DNA from 2 places in the Pseudoalteromonas sp. SCQQ13 genome. Region 2 is predicted to be linked to the other one. Evidence: predicted binding sites of a transcription regulator. Region 2 holds the regulator's gene; the other holds the start of a gene.

Region 1 (12,710 bases), on a different contig from region 2:
TGATCTTATTGAATTAATCAAAACTCCACCGGCTGGTGAAGAAGAGTTTATTCTCGACTTGTTTGCTAATCGTGTACCGGCAGGTGTTGATGATGCAGCTTATATCAAAGCAGGGTTTTTAGCGGCAGTTGCTAAAGGTGAAACTAATTCTCCACTACTTTCTAAAGAAAAAGCGGCAGAATTATTAGGTACTATGCTAGGCGGTTACAATATCGCACCTATGATAGACCTACTTGATGACGACACACTTGCACCTATCGTAGTAAAAGGCCTTTCAAACACATTATTAATGTTTGATGCATTTTACGATGTAGAAGAAAAAGCAAAAGCGGGTAACACATTCGCTAAGCAAATTATTGAGTCTTGGGCAAATGCAGAATGGTTTACTAATAAACCAGCTGTTGCTGAAAAGATTTCAGTTACTGTATTTAAAGTAACTGGCGAAACAAATACGGATGACTTGTCACCTGCACCAGATGCATGGTCTCGTCCAGATATTCCACTACATGCTTTAGCTATGCTAAAAATTGAACGTGACGGTATCACTCCTGACAAACCAGGCGAAGTAGGCCCAATCACCCAACTAGAAGAATTAAAAACTAAAGGCTTACCACTAGCTTACGTTGGTGATGTTGTTGGTACGGGTTCTTCACGTAAATCTGCAACTAACTCAGTGCTTTGGTTTATGGGCGATGATATCCCGTTTGTACCAAATAAGCGTGTTGGCGGTGTATGTCTAGGTAATAAAATTGCACCAATCTTCTTTAACACTATGGAAGATTCTGGCGCTTTACCAATTGAGCTAAATGTTGATGAACTTAACATGGGCGAGCAAATTGACATCTACCCATACGAAGGTGTTGTTAAGCAGCATGGTACTGATAAAGTAATCTCTAAGTTTGAACTTAAATCTGAAGTGATTTTAGATGAAGTTCGTGCTGGTGGTCGTATTCCACTAATCATTGGTCGTGGTTTAACAGACAAAGCACGTACATCACTTGGTTTAGGTGCTACTGATATATTTAAAGTACCAACAGCAACTGAAGTATCAGATAAAGGCTTTACACTAGCGCAAAAAATGGTTGGTAAAGCATGTAACGTTGCAGGTATTCGCCCAGGTCAATACTGTGAGCCTAAAATGACAACTGTTGGCTCGCAAGATACAACAGGTCCTATGACACGTGATGAGCTTAAAGATTTAGCTTGTTTAGGTTTCTCTGCAGACTTAACAATGCAGTCTTTCTGTCATACATCGGCATACCCAAAACCTATTGATGTAAACACGCATCACACGCTTCCTGATTTCATCATGAACCGTGGCGGCGTTTCACTTCGCCCAGGTGACGGTATTATTCACTCATGGTTAAACCGTATGTTATTACCAGATACCGTAGGTACTGGTGGTGATTCGCATACACGTTTCCCATTAGGTATTTCATTCCCAGCGGGTTCGGGTGCAGTAGCATTCGCAGCAGCAACAGGTGTTATGCCTCTTGATATGCCTGAGTCAATTTTGGTTCGTTTTAAAGGCGAAATGCAACCAGGTATCACATTACGTGACCTTGTACATGCAATCCCTTACTACGGTATCAAGCAAGGCTTATTAACAGTTGAGAAAAAAGGTAAAATCAACGAGTTCTCTGGTCGCGTACTAGAAATTGAAGGCGTTGAGCACCTAACTGTTGAGCAAGCGTTTGAATTATCAGATGCATCTGCTGAGCGTTCAGCTGCAGGTTGTACGGTTAAGCTTTCAAAAGAGTCTATTTCTGAATACCTAGAATCAAACATTGTTATGCTTAAGTGGATGATCTCTGAAGGTTATGGCGATGTACGTACGATTGAACGTCGTATTAATGCAATGCAAGACTGGTTAGCTAATCCTGAGCTTATGGAAGCAGATAAAGATGCTGAATACGCTCACGTAGTTGAAATCGACTTAGCTGAGATTAAAGAGCCAGTTCTTTGTGCTCCAAATGATCCAGATGACGCGCGTTTACTTTCTGATGTTGCTGGCGAGAAAATTGATGAAGTATTCATCGGTTCTTGTATGACTAACATTGGTCACTTCCGCGCGGCTGGTAAGTTACTAGATGGCTTTAAAGGTCAACTACCTACTCAGCTTTGGGTTGCTCCACCTACTAAGATGGACAAAGACCAACTAATTGAAGAAGGCTACTATGGCATCTTTGGTCGTGTTGGCGCACGTATAGAAACTCCAGGTTGTTCATTATGTATGGGTAACCAAGCACGTGTTGCTGATAAAGCAACGGTAGTGTCTACCTCTACACGTAACTTCCCTAACCGTTTAGGTAATGGTGCAAATGTATTTTTAGCATCATCTGAACTTGCTGCAGTTGCGGCAATTATCGGTCGATTGCCAACTGCTGCTGAGTATCAAGAATATGCAGCGAAGATCAATGCAACAGCGTCAGATACATATCGCTACTTGAACTTCCATCGCATGCCTGCTTACACTAAAAAAGCAGACAACGTGATCATTCAACAAGCAGTATAATTTTTACAGCTTATTTAAAAACCCGCTTTTGCGGGTTTTTTATTGGCAAAAATAAATTTTAGATAGTTAATGTTGTTTTTTTGCATTTATTGTATTAATTTTGGTGGTTAATTGTTTTGAAGTTAAATAATAAAGCAATAAATCCTCTTTGCATGCATTAAAATCCCTGCAATATTATAATTACTATAGCAGGATTTTTATGACCGCTTTAAACCCCCAGAATTTACTGCAGCTGCGTTTTATTAACCAAACAAATATTGATTTGGTTAAGCCTTCTTTTGATAACCTGCCGACTAATCCTTATGCAGATGGTGCCTTTCGTAAACGCCGTTACTCTGTAGTTAAACTACAAAATGGTGAGCTAAAGCTACAAGCAACAAAAGCATTTGTACAAGATGATGCAATTAATACCTTTCAGGGTAATGTTGAGCGTAGTTACGAAAATTTAGAGCAAAGCCTACTTGAGTCAGCGGGCATGAAAAGTATTGTGAATGAGTTTCGTCAAATTACCGGGATTGATGAAGAACGTGATATCGAAATTCACCAATTTCGTATGTTAGCCATTGATAGTGATACGCCTGCAGCGCCAGAAGGCGTGCACCAAGATGGTTTTGATCATGTGTGTGTATGTGGTGTATCGCATGAAAACTTAGAGGGCGGTGAATTGCTTGTATACGAAAACAAGCAAGCCGATCCCTGTTTTAAAATGGCCATAAAAGACGGTATGTTTGCAGTAATTAACGACCGTCAAGTGTGGCATAACGCTACTCCAATGAATAAACTTGATGCCAGTAAGCCAGGTTACCTGGATTGCTTTGTATTAACGTCTTAAGGAATGAGCATGAATATAACGCAATTACGTGAGCAATTTCCGGCATTAATGCAAAGCGTTAATGGTAAATCTCCCGTGTTTTTAGACGGCCCCGGTGGCTCGCAAGTACCGCAATCGGTACTTAACGCTATGACTGCTTATTTGGGTTATTACAACTCAAATTTAGGTGGAGCATTTTTCTCAAGCGATAAAACCGTTGAGCTAATGGCAAATGCTCGCCAAGCTGCTGCCGATTTACTCAATGCGCCCAGCTCACAACAAATTGTATTTGGTCCGAATATGACCAGCTTAACGTTTAGCTTTAGCCGCGCAATTTCACGCGACTGGCAAACGGGTGATGAAATTATTGTCACTAACGCGGATCACTTTTCTAACGTTTCGTCGTGGCAGCAAGCCGCAGAAGATAAAGGTGTTAAAGTTAATACTGCGCTTATTAACGAAACCGACTGCACACTCAATATGGCGCAGTTCGAGAGTTTACTAAACAGTAATACTAAGCTGGTAGCGGTAACTTATGCTTCAAATACCACAGGTTCAATTAACAATATTAAACGTATTGTAGAGCTTGCCCACAACGTAGGCGCACTTGTTTATGTTGATGCCGTACATTATGCACCGCACGAACTTGTAGATGTACAAGCGCTTGATTGCGACTTTTTAGCCTGCTCTGCGTACAAGTTTTTTGGCCCGCATTTAGGTATGGTTTATGGCAAAAAAGAGCACCTTGAAGGATTTACCCCGTACAAAGTTGAGCCAGCTAAAGACGTAGCGCCTGGTCGCTGGGAAACCGGCACGCAAAGCTTTGAAGCCATGGCTGGTTTTATAGCGGCGGTTGATTACATTGCAGCAATTAGCGAGCTTGACGACAGCCATTCACGCCGCGAAAAGTTAAGTGTTGCCTTTGCTAAAACCAAGCAACACGAAATGGCGCTGAGTGAATACTTTTTAACGCGCTTAGTTAATTACCCGCGTATTAAATTGTTTGGTATAGATGATTTAGATCGTTTAAATGAGCGTACGCCTACTTTTGCGTTAACTTTTGAAGGTTTAGAGCCGCGCGCTGTATCTGAATGTTTAGGTAAGCAACATATTTGTGTATGGGACGGCAACTTTTACGCGCAAGGTTTGTGTGAGCAATTAGGCGTACTTGATAAAGGTGGCGTAGTGCGCATTGGTTGCATGCACTACAACACCACCGCAGAGCTTGATCAGTTATTTAATTTGTTTGATGAGCTACTAGGTTAATATACATAAAAAAGGTGCGCTAGCTCTTTGGCGCACCGTATATTTGCTCTGCGCGGTTAAACAGTACCCACGAGGTTAAAATATACTTATCGTTAGATACTGGCTTATTGCCACGGTGAGTGTGAGTAAAGTAGCCGGGCGCTATTACCATAGTGCCTTTTTTAGGCGCAATTTTACGCTTTTGATAATAAAACTCCGTTTCCCCACCTTGTTCAACATCGTTCAAATAAAACATAAACAGCAATACTCTATGTAGCGCCTCGTTATGATTTAACTGCGGATAAACTTCGCTGTGCCAATACGGGTAACCGCCTTTATTAACTTGGTATTTTTGCGCCTGAATATTTCCTAGCCTAAAAATTTGCTGCACTAATAAGGGCAGTTGTGGTTTACCCACTTCATCAAAGTTTGCGTGTGTTAAGTCAACAGGTTCGCCACTTTTAGGGTGATACACTTTTAGGCCAAAGGCACCAATCATAATAAAAATATGTTCTTCAATGTATTTAAAAACATACTGTGCAGTGGTTTGTTGAATATGTTTTAATTGCTCAACGTATTCCGGATGATTGTTTAAGTGCAAGTCGTGGCTATCTTTTTTATTTAAATCGATACCGCCAGATGTCATCCCTTGTTTTATATGCGGGCTTTGAGAAAAGGTAGTGATAAAGTTATCACAAAAGTCATTGCTGAGCGCGTTATCGTATACGCGAATAAAGTCCGTCATAGTTTACCTTTATATAATTATTATTGGATTATTATGTTTATTGAAAAAGTGATGCCGCGCTTTAGTGAAACAGATGCGCTAGGACATATTAACAATACCGTACTCCCTGTATGGTTTGAAGCTTCGCGTGCGCCTATTTTTAGGTTTTTTACCCCAGATTTAAACCCACATGACTGGAAGCTAATTATTGCCAAAGTCGAAGTGTCGTTTGTTGGTGAGTTATTTTATGGCCATGAAGTAACCATTAAAACCTCAGTAGAGCATGTAGGTACCAGCTCATTTGTATTACGCCAAGAAGCTCACCAGCAAGGTAACTGCTGTGCAGTTGGTAAAACGGTATTGGTACGTTACGATTTTGCAGCAAAAGCAAAGCAATCGCTTTCAGTATCTGAAAAATCGTCACTTAATGAGCATTTAGCCCCGGCTAGCTAGTTTGGTAAATGTTTACAGCGGTATTGAGCCATTATAATTTTGAATATACTGGCTCAGCGCTGTTATTTGCTCAGTATTAAAACGCAAACCTAACTTACTACGACGCCACAATATATCCTCGGCGCTGCTAGCCCACTCGCTATTAACTAAATAATTTACTTCAGTGGCGTATAAACCATGGCCAAAATGCTGGCCTAAATCAGCTACGCTTTGGGCATCTGTAAGTAGGGTATAAGTGCCAGTACCGTAACTGCGTATAAAGCGATTTAAAATAAACTCAGGCAACCATGCATACTTTACCTGTAGTTGTTGCTTTAATACTACCTTTGATGAAAAGTCGCCACCGGGTAATGGAGTGTTTTTTGTCCATGTTTGGCCCATATGCGGATAAAAGCTGGCGAGTTCGTTTACTGCGTTTTCAGCGAGCTTGCGATAAGTGGTAATTTTCCCACCAAATACACTTAGCAGTGGTGCCTGGTTATTATTGCTCGATAATATCAGTTTGTAGTCGCGAGTAACGGCTTGTGCGTCGCATGAGTTATCATCTAGTAAGGGGCGTACACCACTAAAGGTATGCACTATGTCGTTATGAGTAAGTTGTTTTTTAAAGTAATTATTAGTAATGCCAATTAAGTAATCGACTTCTTTATCGCTAATTTTTACATCTGCTATATTGTCGCTGTATTCTTCATCTGTAGTGCCAATCAGTGAATAGTCATCTTCAAATGGGGTAACAAAAATAATACGCTGATCTTTATTTTGTAAAATATAGGCCTGCGGCTCAGTGTGAATACGCGGCACAATAATATGGCTGCCTTTAACTAAGCGAATATTATGTGGCGACGGCCCAGTAATTACCTCATCAAAAAGTGATGCAACCCAAGGGCCCGCTGCATTAACAACTCCTTTAGCAACTATAGAACATTGCTTTTTGCTACCTTGTTGCTCTAAGGTCACACTCCAATTATTGTTATTGCGAACTGCTTTAATACAGCGCGTGCGGCTTAAAATGGTTGCACCTTTTTGCTGTGCTGCTAACGCATTTAAAATAACTAACCTCGAATCATCAACCCAGCCATCAGCGTATTCAAAACCGCGGGTAATAGTATTATTCAATATACTATCGCGGGTAAATTTAATTGATTTTGATGCGGGTAAAGTAATGCGTTTGGCAAGATGGTCGTATATAAACAACCCAATTCTAATCATCCAGTAAGGGCGTAAATGCGCTTGATGTGGCAGCCTAAAAGATAGCGGCCACATAATATGTGGGGCATTTTTTAATAACACTTCACGCTCTTTAAGTGCCTCTTTTACTAGCCTAAATTGGTAATGCTCTAAATAGCGTAGTCCACCATGAATAAGTTTACTGCTACTTGATGATGTAGCAGAGGCTAAATCATTTTGCTCACACAGTAATACTTTTAAGCCTCTACCGGCGGCGTCAGCCGCAATACCAGTGCCATTAACGCCACCGCCAATAACCAGTAAATCATATTCATTATCGAGTAATTTCACTGAATACCTCTTTATTAATTTAAGCGATGGCATATCAATAGCCAATAACACTATCGCATTAGCAGTCGTCTTTTGTTGCGTTATTTGAAAGTGTGACTTGTGCTATACAGTGCTGCCATTTTGCGTATAAATCGTTACGTTCATCTATGCTCATGGTTGGTTCAAAACGACGGTCGCATTGCCACATAGTAGCTAATTGCTCCGTTGACTTATAAATCCCAGTTTGCAGCCCTGCTAAATAGGCAACACCCAGAGAGGTTGTTTCTGTTAGCGCTGGGCGTTCCACACTTGCGCCTAAAATATTAGCTAAAAACTGCATGGCCCAATTATTTTTTGCCATGCCACCGTCCACGCGCAAAATACTTGGACGCAGGCCATCACCTTCCATGGCTTTTTGTAAATCTTTGGTTTGATAGCCAACAGACTGCAGCGCCGCTGCTACTATAGTGCTAATGCCAGAATCACGGGTTAAACCTAAAATAGCACCACGGGCATTGGCATCCCAGTATGGGGCGCCTAAACCGGTAAACGAAGGCACTAAAAATACGCCGTGATCCAGTGGCACGTCTTTGACCATAGCCTCGCTGTCGCCGGCATGTTCAAGTAGCTTTAAGCCCTCAACAATCCATTGCATAGTGGCACCCGCCATAAAAATACTGCCCTCTATAGCGTAGGTCACTCTACCATTGAGCCTGTAAGCCACAGTAGTTAATAAGCGGTTATTAGAGGTAAGGGCTTTATCGCCCGTATTAAGCATTAAAAAGCAGCCCGTTCCGTAGGTACTTTTAGCCATGCCTTCTTTAAAGCAAGCTTGACCAATTAATGCGGCTTGCTGATCCCCCGCCATAGCGCAAATTTTAATCGGTGCACCAAAAATTTCACTGCTGGTACTGCCAAACTCGGCTGCGCTGTCCATCACTTCTGGAAGCATAGAGTGTGGAATATTAAACTGCGTTAGTAACTCTTCATCCCAACATTGCTGATGTATATTAAATAATAGTGTACGTGAGGCGTTGGTGGCATCGGTACGGTGTACTTTGCCAGCGGTTAAATGCCACAGTAAATAACTGTCAACCGTACCAAATGCTAGCTCGCCGGCTAGCGCTTGTTGCTGTGCATCGGCAACATTATCTAAAATCCAGCGAATTTTAGTGGCTGAAAAGTACGGATCTAATAATAGCCCGGTTTTATCGCTAATTTTTTTACTGAGTTTATCGCTACGTATTTGCTCGCAATACTCGCTGGTACGGCGATCTTGCCACACAATGGCATTATAAATTGGTTGGCCAGTCTTTTTATTCCATACTAAAGTGGTTTCGCGCTGATTAGTGATACCAATGGCAATGACCTGCTCGGCTGTAACCTGGTTATTAGCCAGTACTGTTTTACAGGTACTTAGTACGGTTTGTAAAATATCGTTAGGGTCATGCTCAACCCAGCCATTATTGGGAAAGTGCTGCGGGAATGTTTGCTGAACAGTATCAACTACCTTGGCATCTTTGGTAAATAAAATAGCCCGAGAGCTGGTAGTTCCTTGATCAATCGAGAGTATGTATTTAGACATAAGCTTAACGTTATTTATCTTAGATACAGATAGCTTGTCTGCAAGTTAAATTAATAGCAATGCTTTTTAAATATTAGGAAGGGCTGTTATAGCTATAACGCTGTAATTTATACCAAGGGTGGTGGCAGTGTATATTAAGAAGCAAGAGTAATAAGAGCCCATAAGTCAGAGGGCTCTTAAATACAATGGGTATAAATTGCGCTTAGCTGGCTTTTAACAATTGTTGATGTAGCCAATCTTTTAACACCACACGGTCATGTTTTAATTGCAGCATTTCCTCGTCATCGATAGGCGCGTCTTGCAGCTCTAAGGTACGAATTTCTTTATCAAGCGCGTTGTATTTTTTGGCTTTATCTGCAAACTCTGGATCATTGCTATTGAGTTTTTTAATGGTATTTAGGTGCTCAGGAAAGTCTTGAGTTAATGAATGATCTTCGCCTAACATAGGTACTCCTTAACGGTGCGTGTAATAAATGTGTTTTAAAAATAACACGCTTAGGGTTTAGTTAAATTCAGATTGTATGGGTATTTATGTACGCCATAATATTAGAACTGGGGGTTGCTTGAGTATAAATCAACACATAGCCGTTATTAATTATTATTACGGAAATACTTATATATCACTATACAAAGCACTGACACTCAAAGATGCTTAAGTTAGAATACAAAATGCAACAACTCCTCGCAAACAATAACTATTTTGAGTGCTTTATTACATGCTTTTAATGATCGACAATTACGACTCGTTTACCTATAACTTGGTACAGTACTTTCAGCGTTTAGATCAAGAGGTACTGGTTAAGCGCAACGACCAAATAACGCTTAGCCAAATTAAGCAGTTAAATCCTCAACATATTGTTATATCACCCGGTCCTAAAAGCCCAAGCGAAGCGGGTATTTCATTAAGTATTGTTGAGCAATTAAAAGGGCAGTATCCTATTTTAGGAATTTGCTTAGGGCATCAAACTATTGCCCAAGCCTTAGGAGCAAAGGTGGTGCGTGCTAAAAAAGTAATGCACGGTAAAACATCGCCAATTTACCATAGCGATCAAGGAGTATTTAAAGGTTTAGCTAAGCCCTTAACGGTCTGTCGGTATCATTCTTTAATTGTTGAGGCACAGTCGCTGCCTAAAGAGTTACAAGTAACAGCCTGGACACAAACCCAGCAAGGTGAGTTTGACGAAATTATGGGATTATTACATACAGACTTAGCACTTGAAGGTGTACAATTTCATCCGGAAGCTATTTTAACTGAGCAAGGTTTAGCGTTACTTGATAACTTTTTAACTCGCTTCTAAGCTTATAGTATTAAGTAAATATCATTACATTAAAGACAGAGAGCCATGACCGAAATAGTGCAGCAACCGCGTATTGTTAAAATGCTTAATCAACGAGCACATGATTTGCTGCTTGGTCATAACTTTGCTCATCAACAAATTGGCTTTATTCATACGCTAGAAATGGACTATGGCGAACCACTAAAGCAACGCACATTACTTGAAGTAGAGGTTGCCGCTCAGCAAAAGCGCAAGTTAAAAAGCACCGCGCATCATAAATATCGTGCAGCAGCGAGCGAGCAACTGCATAAAGCAATAGAAAAAATGATGTCTGAGCAGCTTAGCGATATAGACAGTGTTATTCAAAACACCATAGGTGTAGAGGACAGCGTATGTGCCATGTTAGATATTTTAGCCACAAAAAGCGCATCGGTTGGGCGCTTAGAGCCCTTAGTTAACGACCTAAGCTGGCTTGGCAGAGAGTTAGTTACTTTAGTTAACTTGCCTTATTATCGTAATCAGCGCAGCAAAAATACCGCAGTGAAAGTAGATAGCCCCGCTTTAGCGCTGCGTTATATTGGCCTAGATAACTTACAGCTAGTAGTACCAACTTTTGCAGTGCGCCATTGGATGCCTTATAGCACAGAGCCTTTTTCGTTACTAAAAAGGCGCTTAAAAGAAAGCGCCATGGCGAATGCTATTGCGGCACAAAAAATTGCTGAAGTTAACGAGGTTAACCCAAGCCATGCTTTTACTTTAGGGATGTTATTAAACGTGGGGCAAATAGCCTTAGTGCGTTTATATTTAAAAGTGTTTGAGCAAATTTGGCAGCGAAAAGTACAATTTGCTCGCACTACAGCGAATAAAGGCTTGCATACTGCATTGCTAGAGCTAAAACCAGACCCTTTATTTTTAACCACCTTACTGAGCGAACAGTCGTTGGCTATTAGCGCTAAAATAATTGAAAAAATGGCCTTTAAGTATTTGCCGTTTAATAGCGTAATGCAGCAACTCGTTAATGGTGTAGAAAAAGGCGATACAGCGCTGCCTTTAACGCAGGTAATGCTAAAAGCACGATGTTACTCTCAGTACTTAACGCTAAAGCAGCATCAGCTAGTTGAACCGGATGAAACGCTTAGTTGGTTTTCGTACTTTAAGTTCACCAAAAAAGAGCTAAAAGCACTCCAAGCAAGCAATTTTAATAATCTTGCTATTCAAATTGATTAAATTTGTTAATTTTTTTGCGACTATCCATTCACTTTTTATTATCTCTTTTCAATACATTTCCCCGTTTAAAGTGAGGCGCGCTCGTTGTTCAGGCGCTTTATTGGCTAAAAACGAGTTGCATAAAGCAACCAAATAGTTATTCACTATCTATGAAATTATATCTCAAGCCCTTTATTATCAAGGGTTACATGAAAGTTTTTGAAGAGACATAATCAATGTTTTCTGAAATAATAAGCGTCTGAAAATTGAACCACACAGCCCTTTTTATGCAAATATCGCTATACTGAGTTTGCTAAAAAACACATATGCTACAGGTTACCACACAGCTATTTACGGCTTTGTGATGTACACAATTAAGAGGAAATAAAATGACAGTCAATCGCGAATTATTTGATCACGTAATGGTTCCTAACTACGCACCTTCAAGCGTAATTCCAGTTCGAGGCGAAGGCTCTCGCGTATGGGATCAACAAGGTCGAGAGTTTATCGACTTTGCTGGTGGTATTGCCGTTAACTGTCTTGGCCATTGCCACCCTGCATTAGTAGGCGCATTAAAAGAGCAAGGCGAAAAGCTTTGGCATCTATCAAATGTAATGACCAACGAGCCAGCATTACGCTTAGCTAAAAAAATGGTTGATGCAACCTTTGCCGAAAAAGTTTACTTTGCCAACTCAGGCGCAGAAGCAAACGAAGCAGCACTTAAATTAGCGCGTCGTTTTGCCCTTGATCAATTTGGCGCAGAAAAATCACAAATCATCGCATTCAACAAAGGTTTCCATGGCCGTACATTCTTTACCGTAACTGTTGGTGGCCAAGCGGCATACTCAGATGGTTTTGGTCCTAAGCCAGGCGACATTGTACATTGTGATTACAACGACCTGGCAGCATTTGAAGCCCTTATTAGCGACAAAACATGTGCCGTAATGATGGAGCCACTACAAGGTGAAGGCGGTATTGTTTCGCCAACTGACGAATTTGCACAAGGCGTTCGTGATTTATGTACTAAACATAATGCACTGCTTATTTTTGATGAAGTGCAAACAGGTGTTGGCCGTACAGGTAACTTATACGCATACCAAGGTTTAAACGTTGTTCCTGACATTTTAACTACGGCTAAAGCATTGGGCGGCGGTTTTCCTATTGGTGCTATGATCACCACAACTGAAATTGCACAACACCTTAAAGTAGGTACGCATGGTTCTACTTATGGTGGTAACCCATTAGCGTGCGCCGTTGCTGAAGCAGCATTCGATACTGTAAATACCCCAGAAGTACTTGCTGGTGTAACAGCAAAAGCAGCATTATTTAACCAACTACTTACTGAAATTAATAATAAATACCACGTGTTTAGCGAAATTCGCGGCCAAGGTTTATTA
Region 2 (12,710 bases):
CCTTCTGTCCCTAAGGTTTTTTGACGCGGAGCACGGTTTGTACTTGATTTAAAACGCGCATTTCCTAAGCCATGGAAACCGCCTTTTGCCACCAAAATCTTTTGGCCATGTTGGGTTAAATCCCCTAATCCCTCTTGCGTATCAACGTCCATAATACGTGTACCTACAGGCACCATAATAATTAAATCGTCAGACTTTTTACCAGTACAGTTACGGCTGCGGCCATTAGTACCGCGATCTGCTCTATGGAAGCGTTCAAATTGGTAATCAATTAAGGTATTTAAGTTTTCATCCGCTTGTAGATAAACACTACCACCGTCACCACCGTCACCACCGTCAGGCCCACCTTCTGGGATATATTTTTCACGACGGAAAGACACGATACCGGCGCCACCGTCTCCAGCTTCTACGCGAATTTCTACTTCATCTACAAACTTCATGATTACTCACTTTAGGGATTGGCTTGTTAATAACACTATTATATACCCAAGCCAACTTAATACCAATTGGCATAAATATTTGAACCATTTTACGAATTAGATCGCTCTATAACTTCGTTAAAGAGCCCGCTACTTAAACCCATAGGTATAATTGCAGGCTTGGGTATATATTGTAAAATAATGAAAACAAAAAACCCCGCAAAGGCGGGGTTTTTTAACTATCTTACTGATTACTCAGTTACGATAGTTACGTATTTACGGTTTAAAGGACCTTTTTGTTCAAACTGAACTTTACCATCTGCTTTTGCGAAGATAGTGTGGTCTTTACCGATACCTACGTTTGTACCAGGGTGGAAACGAGTTCCACGCTGACGAACAATGATGCTACCCGCTAGAACTGATTCGCCACCAAAACGCTTAACACCTAGGCGTTTGCTTTCTGAATCGCGACCGTTACGAGTACTACCAGCTGCTTTTTTATGTGCCATTTCTAAGTACCTCTAATTAAGCGCTAATGCCAGTGATTTTAACTTCTGTGAACCATTGACGATGGCCCATTTGCTTACGAGAATGCTTACGGCGTCTAAATTTAACAACCTTAATCTTCTCACCGCGACCATGTGAAACAACCTCAGCTGTTATCTTACCACCGTTTACGAACGGTACACCAATCTCGATTTTCTCACCATCAGCAACTAAAAGTACTGAATCAAATTCTACTGCTGCACCAGTTTCAACGTCTAATTTTTCAAGACGAATCGTTTGACCTTCAGTCACACGATGCTGTTTACCACCACTTTGGAAAACCGCGTACATAATTAACTCCGTCTGTGCGCCCTCAAATCGACGCAACTAAAATATTCTTCGATAGGGCGCGAAGTTTACGCTACGGCGTAATAACTAGCAAGCCTATTTTGTAATTAAAATGAATAAAAAGTAGCTGCATTGAGAGCAATTCAATATTTCCCCTATTTTATATTAAATAGCCCTTTTGCCAAGCGCTTTTTCACGATTAGTGAAAATAATTTGCCTTAGCTAAACACACACTACAACGGATAATAAATAAACATAAATTACAGCACACTTTGTACGCTAATTAATCAGCTATCTCTCGTATTTAAGTGCTAATTAGCGATGTTAACCGTGTTTTTTCAGGGAATCGTCACAAAATATCGAGCTAGTGCTTTTTTTGTTGTACAATCTGCGCCGTTCACACATAAAAATTGGCTCGGAGATCAATGGATATAAAAGCTATCCAGGCGTTAATCGAAAACGATATGAATGACGTCAATCAACTTATACATGCGCAAATGCGCTCAGATGTGGCGTTAGTTAACCAACTTGGCTTGTATATTGTAAACAGTGGCGGCAAGCGCGTGCGCCCAATGTTGGCAATACTAGCGGCCAGAGCATTGGGTTATCAGGGTAAAGATCATATTACACTTGCAACTATTGTTGAGTTTATTCATACCGCAACACTATTACATGATGATGTTGTTGATGAATCTAACTTACGCCGAGGCACGCCTACAGCAAATGCTGAGTTTGGTAATGCTGCCAGCGTATTAGTGGGCGACTTTATTTACACTCGTTCATTTCAGCTTATGGTTGGCCTTGGTAAAATGCAGGTAATGCAAGTGCTTGCAGATGCAACTAACATTATTGCTGAAGGTGAAGTATTACAGTTAATGAACTGTAATGACCCCGACACCACTGAAGCGAGTTATATGCAGGTTATTTATTCTAAAACCGCTAAGCTATTTGAAGCCGCGACAGGCCTTGCGGCCATTATTACTGAGCAAAACCAAGCCACGCTTGATGCGCTTAACCTATACGGCATGCATTTAGGTACTGCGTTTCAGCTCGTTGATGACGTACTTGATTACAACGCAGATGCAGATCAATTAGGTAAAAATATTGGTGATGATTTAGCCGAAGGGAAACCAACTCTGCCGCTTATTTATGCAATGCAACATGGTAATGAGCAGCAAACACAGCTGATCCGTGACGCTATAGAGCACAGTAATGGCATGGATCATCTTGAAGAAATTTTAGCGGCACTTAAACAAACCAATGCGCTTGAATTTACGATGCAAAAGGCCGAACTTGAAGCCGACAAAGCCATTGCTTGCTTAGACTTTTTAGCTGAGTCTGAATATAAACAAGCACTTGTGAGCCTTGCCCGTATTGCAGTTGATCGCGATCACTAACTTTACTGCCTTTATGTGTAGCTAACCTGGGTGCAGGTTAGCTAAATTCCGAGCAATAAAAAAGCCTGCAAACGCAGGCTTTTTTGTCACTTGATTTTGGCTATTACGCCATGAAATCAACACCTTCTTTGATGTCTTTTTTCAGTGTTTCAAGCATGTCATTTTTTGCTTTTGTTTCAAATGCGCTTAGTTCGCCGTAAGAAAGAATTTCTTCTACGCCGTTTTTACCTAAACGTACTGGGTGTGCAAAGTACTCCGCATCGCCATTTTCAACAGCAACGTACGCGTAATCTACAACGTCTTCACCTTGTAGGCCTTTAACTAAAGACATACAAAAACGAGCTGCTGCTGCACCCATTGATAAAGTAGCTGAACCGCCACCCGCTTTAGCATTTACAACTTCAGTACCCGCATTTTGGATACGTGGAGTAAGTGCTGCAACTTCTTCATCTGTAAAGCTCACGCCTTCAACTTGAGAAAGTAGAGGTAAAATAGTAGTACCTGAGTGGCCACCGATTACAGGAACTTTAACAGTTGCTACGTCTACGCCTTTAAGTTCAGCAACAAATGCTTCTGAACGAATAACGTCAAGCGTAGTAATACCAAATACGCGTTTAGCGTCGTAAGTACCTGCTTTTTTAAATACTTCAGCAACAATTGGTACAGTGCCGTTTACTGGGTTAGTAATAATACCTACTAATGCTTTAGGACAACTTGCAACTATGCCTTCTGCTAACGTTTTGATGATGCCAGCATTTACATTAAATAAATCTGCACGATCCATACCTGGCTTACGTGGCATGCCAGCAGGAATAAGTACGATATCAGCATCTTTAAGCGCTTCATTTAACGCATCAGCGCCAAAGCCAGCTACTTTAACCGCTGTAGGGATATGAGATAGATCAACCGCAACACCTGGAACTACTGGTGCAACATCATATAGTGATAATTCAGAACCAGCTGGTAAGCCTGTTTTTAATAATAAAGACAACGCTTGACCGATACCGCCTGCAGCACCTAATACAGCAACTTTCATTGGAATTCTCCGTGATTTGAGGTAGGAAATATTTATGGCTCTAAGATAAAGAAATTAGCGACTAAAAACAAATTTATCCTGCCTATTTTCGTAATATTTTAGACCATAGTTGTAAAAACATTTGGCCTGAATACAGTAAACTGGCAAGTTAAATAAACAACTGCTGCATAATTATTCGTTTTTGTGTAGAATTTGCGGCATGGATAATAAAAAGCAAATAAAAACTATGCAACCACAAGACAAACAGGAAGCGTTAGTAAAAGCATTTAAAGCGCTTTTAAAAGAAGAAAACTTTGGTTCTCAAGGCGATATAGTAGATTCGTTAAAAGAGCAAGGTTTTGACAATATAAGCCAAAGTAAAGTGTCGCGCATGCTTAGTAAGTTTGGCGCGGTACGAACGCGCAATGCCAAACAAGAAATGGTGTATTGCTTGCCAGCAGAAATGGGCGTACCCACAGCAAAAAGCCCGCTGCGCCAGCTTGTTATTGATATAATGCATAACGAAATGATGATTATTATCCGTACCAGTCCAGGCGCGGCTCAGCTTATTGCGCGTTTACTTGACTCATTAGGTAAAGCCGATGGCGTGTTAGGTACTATAGCTGGCGACGACACTATTTTTATTGCCCCAGCTAAAATATCTGAAATAGACTTAACCCTAGAGCGGGTACGTATTTTATTTGATACGGTTTAGTATTTAAAACATGCGTTATAACTGCTTTAAAAACCCAACTGACGGTGCAAAAAACGCAGACCCCATATCGGCTTGAGTAAAATCAAGCCAATGATCATAGCACTCCCCCTCACCTAAACGACTTTTTAATACCTGTTCAAATGCGGTTCCACTGGCCGAGCAAGTAATTGACAGCATTCCTTGCTCGTAAACATCGCCATAAGGCATGCCTTGATTAAGTAATATTGGCTGGCCTTGCTCATCTTTTAATTCACTGCGTTGTGCATGGCTGGTTTCAAGCGCTGGGGCTATAAGAGTGTTGTCTAAGCGAGTGCGACCTATTATTTGCTCTTGCTCATCTAGCGATAGATGCTGCCATACGCTTAGATCGTGCTTATAACGTTGCACATGAATATAACTGCCTTGATCCTCAAAGCTACCTGGTTTATTTATTAACGCCGTTGCCCACTTTTGTCGGCCATGCGGCATTTTGCCACCATAAATAAAACCATTGAAATCGCGACCATCTAAAAATCTAAAATTACGAATTTGTTCCACCAGCTCTACGTCTGGTGCAAATAACTTTAAAATTTGCAGTGCAAATAAATGATTGACGTCTTCGCGGTCTGAACGTATTTGCACAAACAAATCACACGGCTGCACGCTCATTGCGTGTTCATTATGATTTATATTAGGAAAGCTTTGTAGTTCACTGGGGATATACTCTGGCAAAATATGCGGCCAATACTGTGCACCAATAGCCACCATACAAGAAAGCATAGATTCAGAAAACTGATCGCTAAACTCTTCCTCAATAGCGCTTACTTGCTTGAGCTTTGTACGTAATGACTCATCTTGGCCATCAAACACATTAAAAAATAAATGCAAACCGTGTAAGTTTGCTTCAGCACAAATCCCTGATTGCGCTTGTGCCATTGTTATTCCTTAGCTTATAAATAGATAAACACAGCGAATAACAAATTAATTTATGATTCGAAAAAATTCACCGTGTGGGGTTTTATTTTTATTATAACCTGCTCATTTTGAACAAATGACTGGCCATATTGCGCTGCAACTTCTATTTCTTGTTGTGCAATAACTACAGTGTAAACATAAGCCGAACCAATAAAACGACTGCTTAATATGGTGGCGCGTTCACTATGGCTATCTTTTTTATTGTCGCTCCTTAGCTCTATTTGATGAGGACGCACATATATTTTTCCTATATTAGCCTGATGCTGGTGCGCAATAACCGACTCAACTAGGCCAAAAGCGGTTTTATATTCAGTTGCTGTTAACACTTCTGCGCTTAAGTATATGCCCTGACCCAGAAACTCTGCAACCTCCTTTGAGCTTGGTTTAGCAAAAAGCTGTTCTGGGGTGCCCTGCTGAGCTATTTTACCCTGGTGCATAATAGCCAGCGTGTCTGCAAATGCAAAAGCCTCTTCCTTTGAGTGGGTAACAAATACTGCCGACACTTGTTGAGTTTTAATTATGCGGCGAATATCGGCAATTAATTCAAAGCGTACTTGAGTGTCTATATTCGAAAACGGCTCATCAAGTAATAGTAAACTTGGTTTGTAAGCAAGTGCACGCGCAATCGCCACGCGCTGTTGTTGCCCACCCGATAACTGATGCGGATACCTGTCGGCGCAGCCAACTAAATGCACCAGCTTAAGCATTTCATCAACGCGCTGTTGCTTTTGCTCTTTACTCATTTTACTTAAGCCAAAAGCAATATTATGTGCCACGGTTAAATGCGGGAATAACGCATAATCTTGAAACATCATGCCAATATTACGATGCTCTGGCGAGATAAATGTATTGGCGTTACTCACCAGCTTGCCATCGATAAACACGCTTCCTTGTTGCGTTTCTATTAGCCCTGCAATTGCTTTTAAGGTGGTGGTTTTACCACAACCACTGGCACCTAACAAACACACTATTTCGTTTTTACCTATGGTTAAATTTAGCTCGTGAATAACCTTAGTACCGTTATATTGATAGCTCACGCCTTGTAAAATCAAACTACTCATTTAACTACGTTGCTCCATAGAACGGTTAATAAAATACAGAGGGATAAATCCAACCAGCACAATAAATAATGCCGATATAGAAGCCAGCTCTAATTGCTCATCACTCACATACTGAAACACATGCGTAGCTAAGCTTTCAAAATTAAACGGCCTAAGTAACAAAGCCGTAGGTAGCTCTTTCATGCATTCAATAAACACCAGCAAAGCCGCAGTAAGCAACCCGCGTCTAAGTAGGGGTAAATGCACCAAACGTAACGTATGGCCTTGGCTTTTGCCCATAGATTGGCTAGCCATGTCGAGAGAGGGGCTAATGCGTAAAAAGCTCGACTCAATCGCGCCATGTGCTACTGCGTAAAAACGCACTACATAAGCAAAAATAATGGTAAATACACTGCCAGTGAGTAACAAGCCTATATTTAAGTCGTATGGCTCAAGCACACGGTTTACAGTATTTTCTAACAGCGTAAGCGGTAATAGCACCGCAATAGCCAGTACTGTTCCTGGTAAAGCGTAGCCGGTGCTAGCTAATCGCCCCGGAATAAGTGGATAGCTTTGCTTGGCTATACGTTGATAAAACACCACTAATACACTAAGTAACAGCGTTACTACGCTTACTACTATAGCTACCTTTAAACTTTGCCACGCATAGCTAAAAAACTCACTACTCCATGCTTGATCAAAATAAACAATGGCGTACTTTATTAACACAGCAATAGGTATAACAAAGGCAACAATTAAAATCACACTGCAAAATAGCGTTGCCAGCCAAGCCGACTTGCCTTTTAATATATAAAGCGCTTCACTATTTATACCCGACTGACGCTCAAACACCGCTTGATTACGGCGACTAAAGCGCTCCGCCATTAAGGCTAAAAACAATAGTAATAACATCACGCCCGATATTTTAGCTGCAGCGGTTAACGAGTAATAACCAAACCAAGTATCGTATACGGCAGTGGTTAACGTGCTTACAGCAAAGTAGCTTACTGTGGCAAAGTCAGCCATGGTTTCCATACTAATTAGCGCTAGCGCAGCTACAATTGCGCCGCGCGATAACACTAAGCTCACCCTAAAAAAGCTCTGCCACGACGACAGCCCCATTAACTGGCTAGCCTGTACTAACTTAAAAGACTGCTCACGCAAGGCTGTTTTAAAAATTAAATATAAATAGGGATAAAGCACCAGTGCAAGCATTACAATAGCGCCGGGCAAAGTGCGTATATCAAAAAACCAGTAATCATCCGGCGATTGCCACCCAAACCAGTCTCTGAGAGTATTTTGTACTGGGCCTGCGTAATCAAGCAAGTCGGTATAAACATAGGCAATAATATAGGTAGGCATAGCCAGTGGCAGCATTAACGCCCATTCAAACTGTTTTTTACCCGGGAACTGGCAATAAGCGGTTAGCCAGCCAAGTGGTAAGGCAATAGCACAGCTTAGTACACACACACCTAAAATAAGTAATACGGTATTAGAAATGTAATCCCACAGCACTGTATCCCAAAGATGCGAAAACACCTCTGAGTTACCTTGTAGAGATTCAAATAGCAGAAAAAACAATGGGGTCGACAGTAATAATCCTGTCGACCATGCAAAAAGCTGCCATTTAGACAGCTGAAATTTATAAGTCATTTAAAGATCGAATTTCACCTCATCAATTAGCCTTAACGCTAACGGACGATATTTACTAATTTCATCAAGTGGTAAGCTATCTTCTTTAAAGCTTCCCCAAGATGCAACTAAACTTGATAATTCTACGCCTGGCTTAACCGGATATTCCATATTAATTGAAGCGTACATGTTTTGCGCTTTATTGTCGGTCATATACTCTAGGAGTTTCAAGGCATTTTCAGGGTTTTTAGCGTATTTTGTAATAACTGCACCCGACACATTTATATGCGAGCCGCGATTGATTTGGTTCGGAAAGTTAATATTTACCGCTTGTGCCCATTCTTTTTGGGTTTCATCTTGCAGCATTTTACCTAAATAGTAACTATTGCCAAATGCAAGATCGCACAACCCTTCTTTTACTGCTTTTACTTGCGCTCTATCGTTACCTTGTGGTTTACGCGCTAAATTTGCTTTAACCCCCTCAAGCCATACTTTGGTATCTGCTTCACCATGGTGTGCAATCATGGATGCAACTAAACCCAAATTATACGGATGTTTACCAGAGCGAGTACATATTTGCCCTTTATATTTTGGATCGGCCAAATCTTCATAAGTCAGCTCAGGTAGCGCGCCCACACGCTCTTTTGACGAGTAAACATTACGTACTCGCTTAGTAAGTGCCACCCACTGGCCGTCGCCATCACGAAATGCCGCAGGCACATTGTTATTAATTGCTTCGCTACTAATAGTTTGCGTTAAATCTAAATCTTCAAGTTGGATTAAGGCGCTAAAATTAGACGTTAATACTAAATCGGCTTTGCTGTGTTTACCTTCGCGCTTAACGCGCTCTATTAAGCCTTTATTAGCAAACACTACATTTGTTTTAATTCCAGTTTGTTTGGTAAAGTCATCTAAAATTGGTTTTATTAAAAAAGGCTGTCGAAAAGAATAAATATTAACGGACTCAGTTGCAAAAACGGGTGCCGACACAGCCAAACCAACTACAATTGCGAATACTTTTTTCATATTTCCCACCTGAATAATAACTATTATCAATAATTCTACCGTGCCTTACCCAAAAGTGCACACTTTATATAATCTGATCCTGTTAAAATCGCTAAAATAGAAAACCAACGTAAGATATATCCTACAAACGTGACAGCCAATGATGAAAACACAACATGAAAAACCATAACAAACAAAGTAACCAATTGTTTTAATTAAAGTAAGTTATTTTAACTATTACGACTATAGCAATTAATTAGCAACCTATACTTCTTTAAAATATCGTACCGCCTATAATTAACTTAACAACCAAGCAGTGATGCTTAACGAGTAAATGGAAACGGACAACTTACTCGACCAACCAATGATTTAGGTTACTAATACAAAACGGATTTTAGGACAGGCTCTAGGAGAGCAGCACAATGGAATGTCTTAAAGGATAGCATCTGGATGATGCGTAAAGGATAGCAACAAAGGATTTACGTTGTTTTACAGGATGTTGAGGAAATAAAGGATACAGGCAGGAGCGCCTACATTACATAGAACTAAAAAGTAATATTGTAATAACAAGGATTTGTAAGAATTTGGAGTTGATTAAGTTCAATTGCAGGATGCAGAAAATTAGAAGATTCCGCAAGCGCGCCTAGAGATAGAGCGCGCTTTTCTTTGCCTAAAATAAATTGCTCAATGTATTTGTACAGCGCCTTGAAGTTGTTTTACTGCAAGCCGCCAAGAGCATATAAACGGTTTAAATTTTAATACACACGTATTTTTCTTCTAGGTACTCATTTAACCCTTGGTGCCCCCCTTCACGGCCAAGGCCCGATTGCTTAACACCACCAAATGGCGCTACAGGGTTAGAAATAACGCCTTCGTTTACACCAATCATGCCAAACTCAAGACCTTCGCTAATGCGATAAACCTGCTTAATATTTTGGCTGTAAAAATAAGCGGCTAAGCCGTAAGGTACGTCGTTTGCTAGAGTAAGTACTTCGCTTTCATCATCAAAAGGAATAATTGTTAATACTGGACCAAATACTTCTTCATGGTAAATATCCATGTCGGTAGTGACGTTATTTACAATCAACGGGTTTTGAAAGCTGCCACCTAAATCACTGTTATCACCAATCAATACTGCCCCTTTATCTAGTGCGTCTTGTACTAGCTGCTGTACTTTTTCTTTTGCCTTAGGGTAAATAAGCGGGCCGATATCAACATCTGCTGTAAAGCCATTACCGACTTTTAAAGCAGCCACCTTAGGGGTTAGTTTATTTAGTACCGCATCAATAATATTACGCTGAATAAAGATACGGTTTGCAGCAACACAAGCTTGCCCACTATTTCTAAACTTAGCAGCCATTAACCCCTCAATAGCTGCATCGAGGTCTGCATTATCAAAAATAATGAAAGGTGCGTTTCCTCCAAGCTCCATAGAAGTGCGCTTAATAGTACCTGCGCATTGCGCTAATAACTGCTTGCCTACCCCCGTTGATCCGGTAAAAGTAAACTTACGCACTATCTCAGAGTCGGTTAGTATTTTTCCTACTTTTTTAGCGTTTTGCGATACTAAGACGTTAAATGCCCCTTTTTCAAACCCTGCTTGATCGGCTAAATAGGCAAGTGCAATAGCGCATAATGGGGTGTGCTCTGAAGGTTTTAATATAAAACTACAACCGGCTGCATAGGCGGGGGCAACTTTACGCGTAATCATAGCAACAGGAAAATTCCATGGCGTGATCCCTGCAACAACTCCTACAGCCTGCTTAAAGCTGGTTAATCTATGGCTATTGTCGGTAGCAGGTATAACATCGCCATAGCTGCGCTTAGCTTCCTCGGCAAACCATTTTATAAAGCCTGCGCCGTAATCAATTTCGCCCAATGCTTCTTTAAGTGGTTTACCTTGCTCTTTGGTCATTAACTCTGCAAGCGTTTGCTTGTGTTTTATAACTAGCTCATACCAGCGCATCAAGGTTTCGCTTCGCTGCGTAGCATTGGTTGCTTTTAATTTAACAAATGCGCTTTGAGCAGCAACTATTGCATTATTTACACCCTGCTCATCAATATCGCTTACATCAACAATGCTTTTTTCGGTAGCAGGATCATCAACACTAAAGTGTGTGTCTGTTTTATAAAATTCACCATTAATAAACGAGTCAGAAAAAATAAGATTACTCAAAATAAACCTCCAAATTACGTTTAAGGTGTTAGCTTTTAATGCGTGACATAGAGCCAAGGCTAACTTTTTATATAAATCTGCGCGAGGTAAACTCCCGCCTACGGTTTGCAAACAAAAAAGCCGCTGTATTAAACAGCGGCTTTTATTATATTAATCGTTAAAAGCTAGTGCTCTTCATTAACTATATTAACGTTATACTTAGGTATTTCAACCACTAGGTCTTCATCTCTAATAATAGCTTGGCAACCTAAGCGCGACTCTGGCTCTAAGCCCCATGCTTTATCAAGCATATCGTCTTCTAACTCGTCGCTTTCTTCTAGCGAATCAAAGCCTTCGCGGATCACTAAGTGGCACGTGGTACACGCACATGACTTTTCACATGCGTGAGCAATGCTAATCCCATTTTTAAGGGCAACATCAAGAACCGTTTGACCACTAGGTGCTTCAATTGCAGCGCCATCTGGACACAATTCTGGATGGGGAAGAAAAATAATTTGTGGCATTCTAATCTCTCTTAAATATTGTCTACTGACTGCCCAGTAAGAACTTTTTTAATTGATGCATCCATTCTGCGTGCGGCAAAATCGCTGCTGGCGTTATCCATTTTTTCAATCGCGGTTTTAATCTCGTTTGGTTGCTGCGCATTCTCACGCACTTTTACCAACTCTGCAATTTCAGCTCGTAAATATGCTAGTTGCGCTTCGTCAAGTAAACCACTGTCACTCGCAAGTGATGCCTCTAGTGCTTCAATTACACGTAGTGCTTCTACTTGTTGCTCTTTGAGCATACGCGCTTGCATATCGCCTTTAGCGTTGCTCATTGACTCTTTTAGCATATTAGAGACTTGGTCGTCTGATAAACCAAATGACGGTTTAACTTGAATATCTGCTTGTACGCCTGTCGATTTTTCCATTGCCGATACGCTAAGTAAACCATCGGCGTCTACTTTAAACGTAACCCGAATATGTGCAGCACCCGCAGTCATTGGCGGAATACCTTTTAAACTAAACTTAGCAAGAGAGCGACAATCGTCTACCAATTCGCGCTCACCTTGTAGTACGTGCAACGACATGGCTGTTTGGCCATCTTTAAAAGTAGTAAACTCTTGGGCACGTGCTACTGGAATAGTGGTATTACGTGGAATAATTTTTTCCACCAAGCCACCCATAGTTTCAAGACCTAGCGATAGTGGTAATACGTCGAGTAACAACATATCTGAATCAGGTTTATTACCTATTAACACGTCTGCTTGCAACGCAGCGCCTAGCGCTACAACGCGATCGGGATCAATTGACGTTAGTGCTTCTTTATTAAAAAACTCACTAACTTGGCTGCGTACTAATGGCATGCGAGTAGAGCCACCCACCATAATTACTTGCAGCACTTCTTCGTTCTCAATACCAGCATCTTTTACAGCACGGCGACAAGAACGAAGCGTTTTTTTAACGAGTGGTATCGCAAGCTCGTCAAGTTTTTCGCGGGTCACTTCAACCATGTGTTTCTCATCATCAAACTCAAGCCCA

The links. The regulator ArgR, encoded in region 2, controls arginine synthesis, uptake and breakdown. The targets are predictions, from matches to a motif close to ANTGAATANNTATTCANT.
Region 1: I6F41_RS12770 (2OG-Fe dioxygenase family protein) is a predicted target of ArgR. The motif match lies at 2,637-2,654, and genes of this name have one in related genera.

The regions. Positions count from the first base shown of each region.
Region 1 is NZ_JADYXG010000015.1:31,823-44,532, reverse strand. It holds gene acnB (bifunctional aconitate hydratase 2/2-methylisocitrate dehydratase) at 1-2,515, shown strand, start outside; gene I6F41_RS12770 (2OG-Fe dioxygenase family protein) at 2,715-3,347, shown strand; gene I6F41_RS12765 (cysteine desulfurase-like protein) at 3,357-4,592, shown strand; gene I6F41_RS12760 (2OG-Fe(II) oxygenase) at 4,612-5,316, opposite strand; gene I6F41_RS12755 (acyl-CoA thioesterase) at 5,350-5,748, shown strand; gene glpD (glycerol-3-phosphate dehydrogenase) at 5,761-7,266, opposite strand; gene glpK (glycerol kinase GlpK) at 7,325-8,830, opposite strand; gene I6F41_RS12740 (YdcH family protein) at 9,033-9,275, opposite strand; gene I6F41_RS12735 (anthranilate synthase component II) at 9,547-10,128, shown strand; gene I6F41_RS12730 (HDOD domain-containing protein) at 10,174-11,334, shown strand; gene I6F41_RS12725 (aspartate aminotransferase family protein) at 11,703-12,710, shown strand, end outside.
Region 2 is NZ_JADYXG010000002.1:240,855-253,564, forward strand. It holds gene cgtA (Obg family GTPase CgtA) at 1-440, opposite strand, end outside; gene rpmA (50S ribosomal protein L27) at 671-928, opposite strand; gene rplU (50S ribosomal protein L21) at 945-1,256, opposite strand; gene ispB (octaprenyl diphosphate synthase) at 1,679-2,650, shown strand; gene mdh (malate dehydrogenase) at 2,754-3,686, opposite strand; gene argR (transcriptional regulator ArgR) at 3,913-4,380, shown strand; gene I6F41_RS02850 (Dyp-type peroxidase) at 4,396-5,295, opposite strand; gene I6F41_RS02855 (ABC transporter ATP-binding protein) at 5,346-6,395, opposite strand; gene I6F41_RS02860 (ABC transporter permease) at 6,396-8,027, opposite strand; gene I6F41_RS02865 (Fe(3+) ABC transporter substrate-binding protein) at 8,028-9,032, opposite strand; gene I6F41_RS02870 (NAD-dependent succinate-semialdehyde dehydrogenase) at 9,760-11,187, opposite strand; gene fdx (ISC system 2Fe-2S type ferredoxin) at 11,352-11,690, opposite strand; gene hscA (Fe-S protein assembly chaperone HscA) at 11,702-12,710, opposite strand, start outside.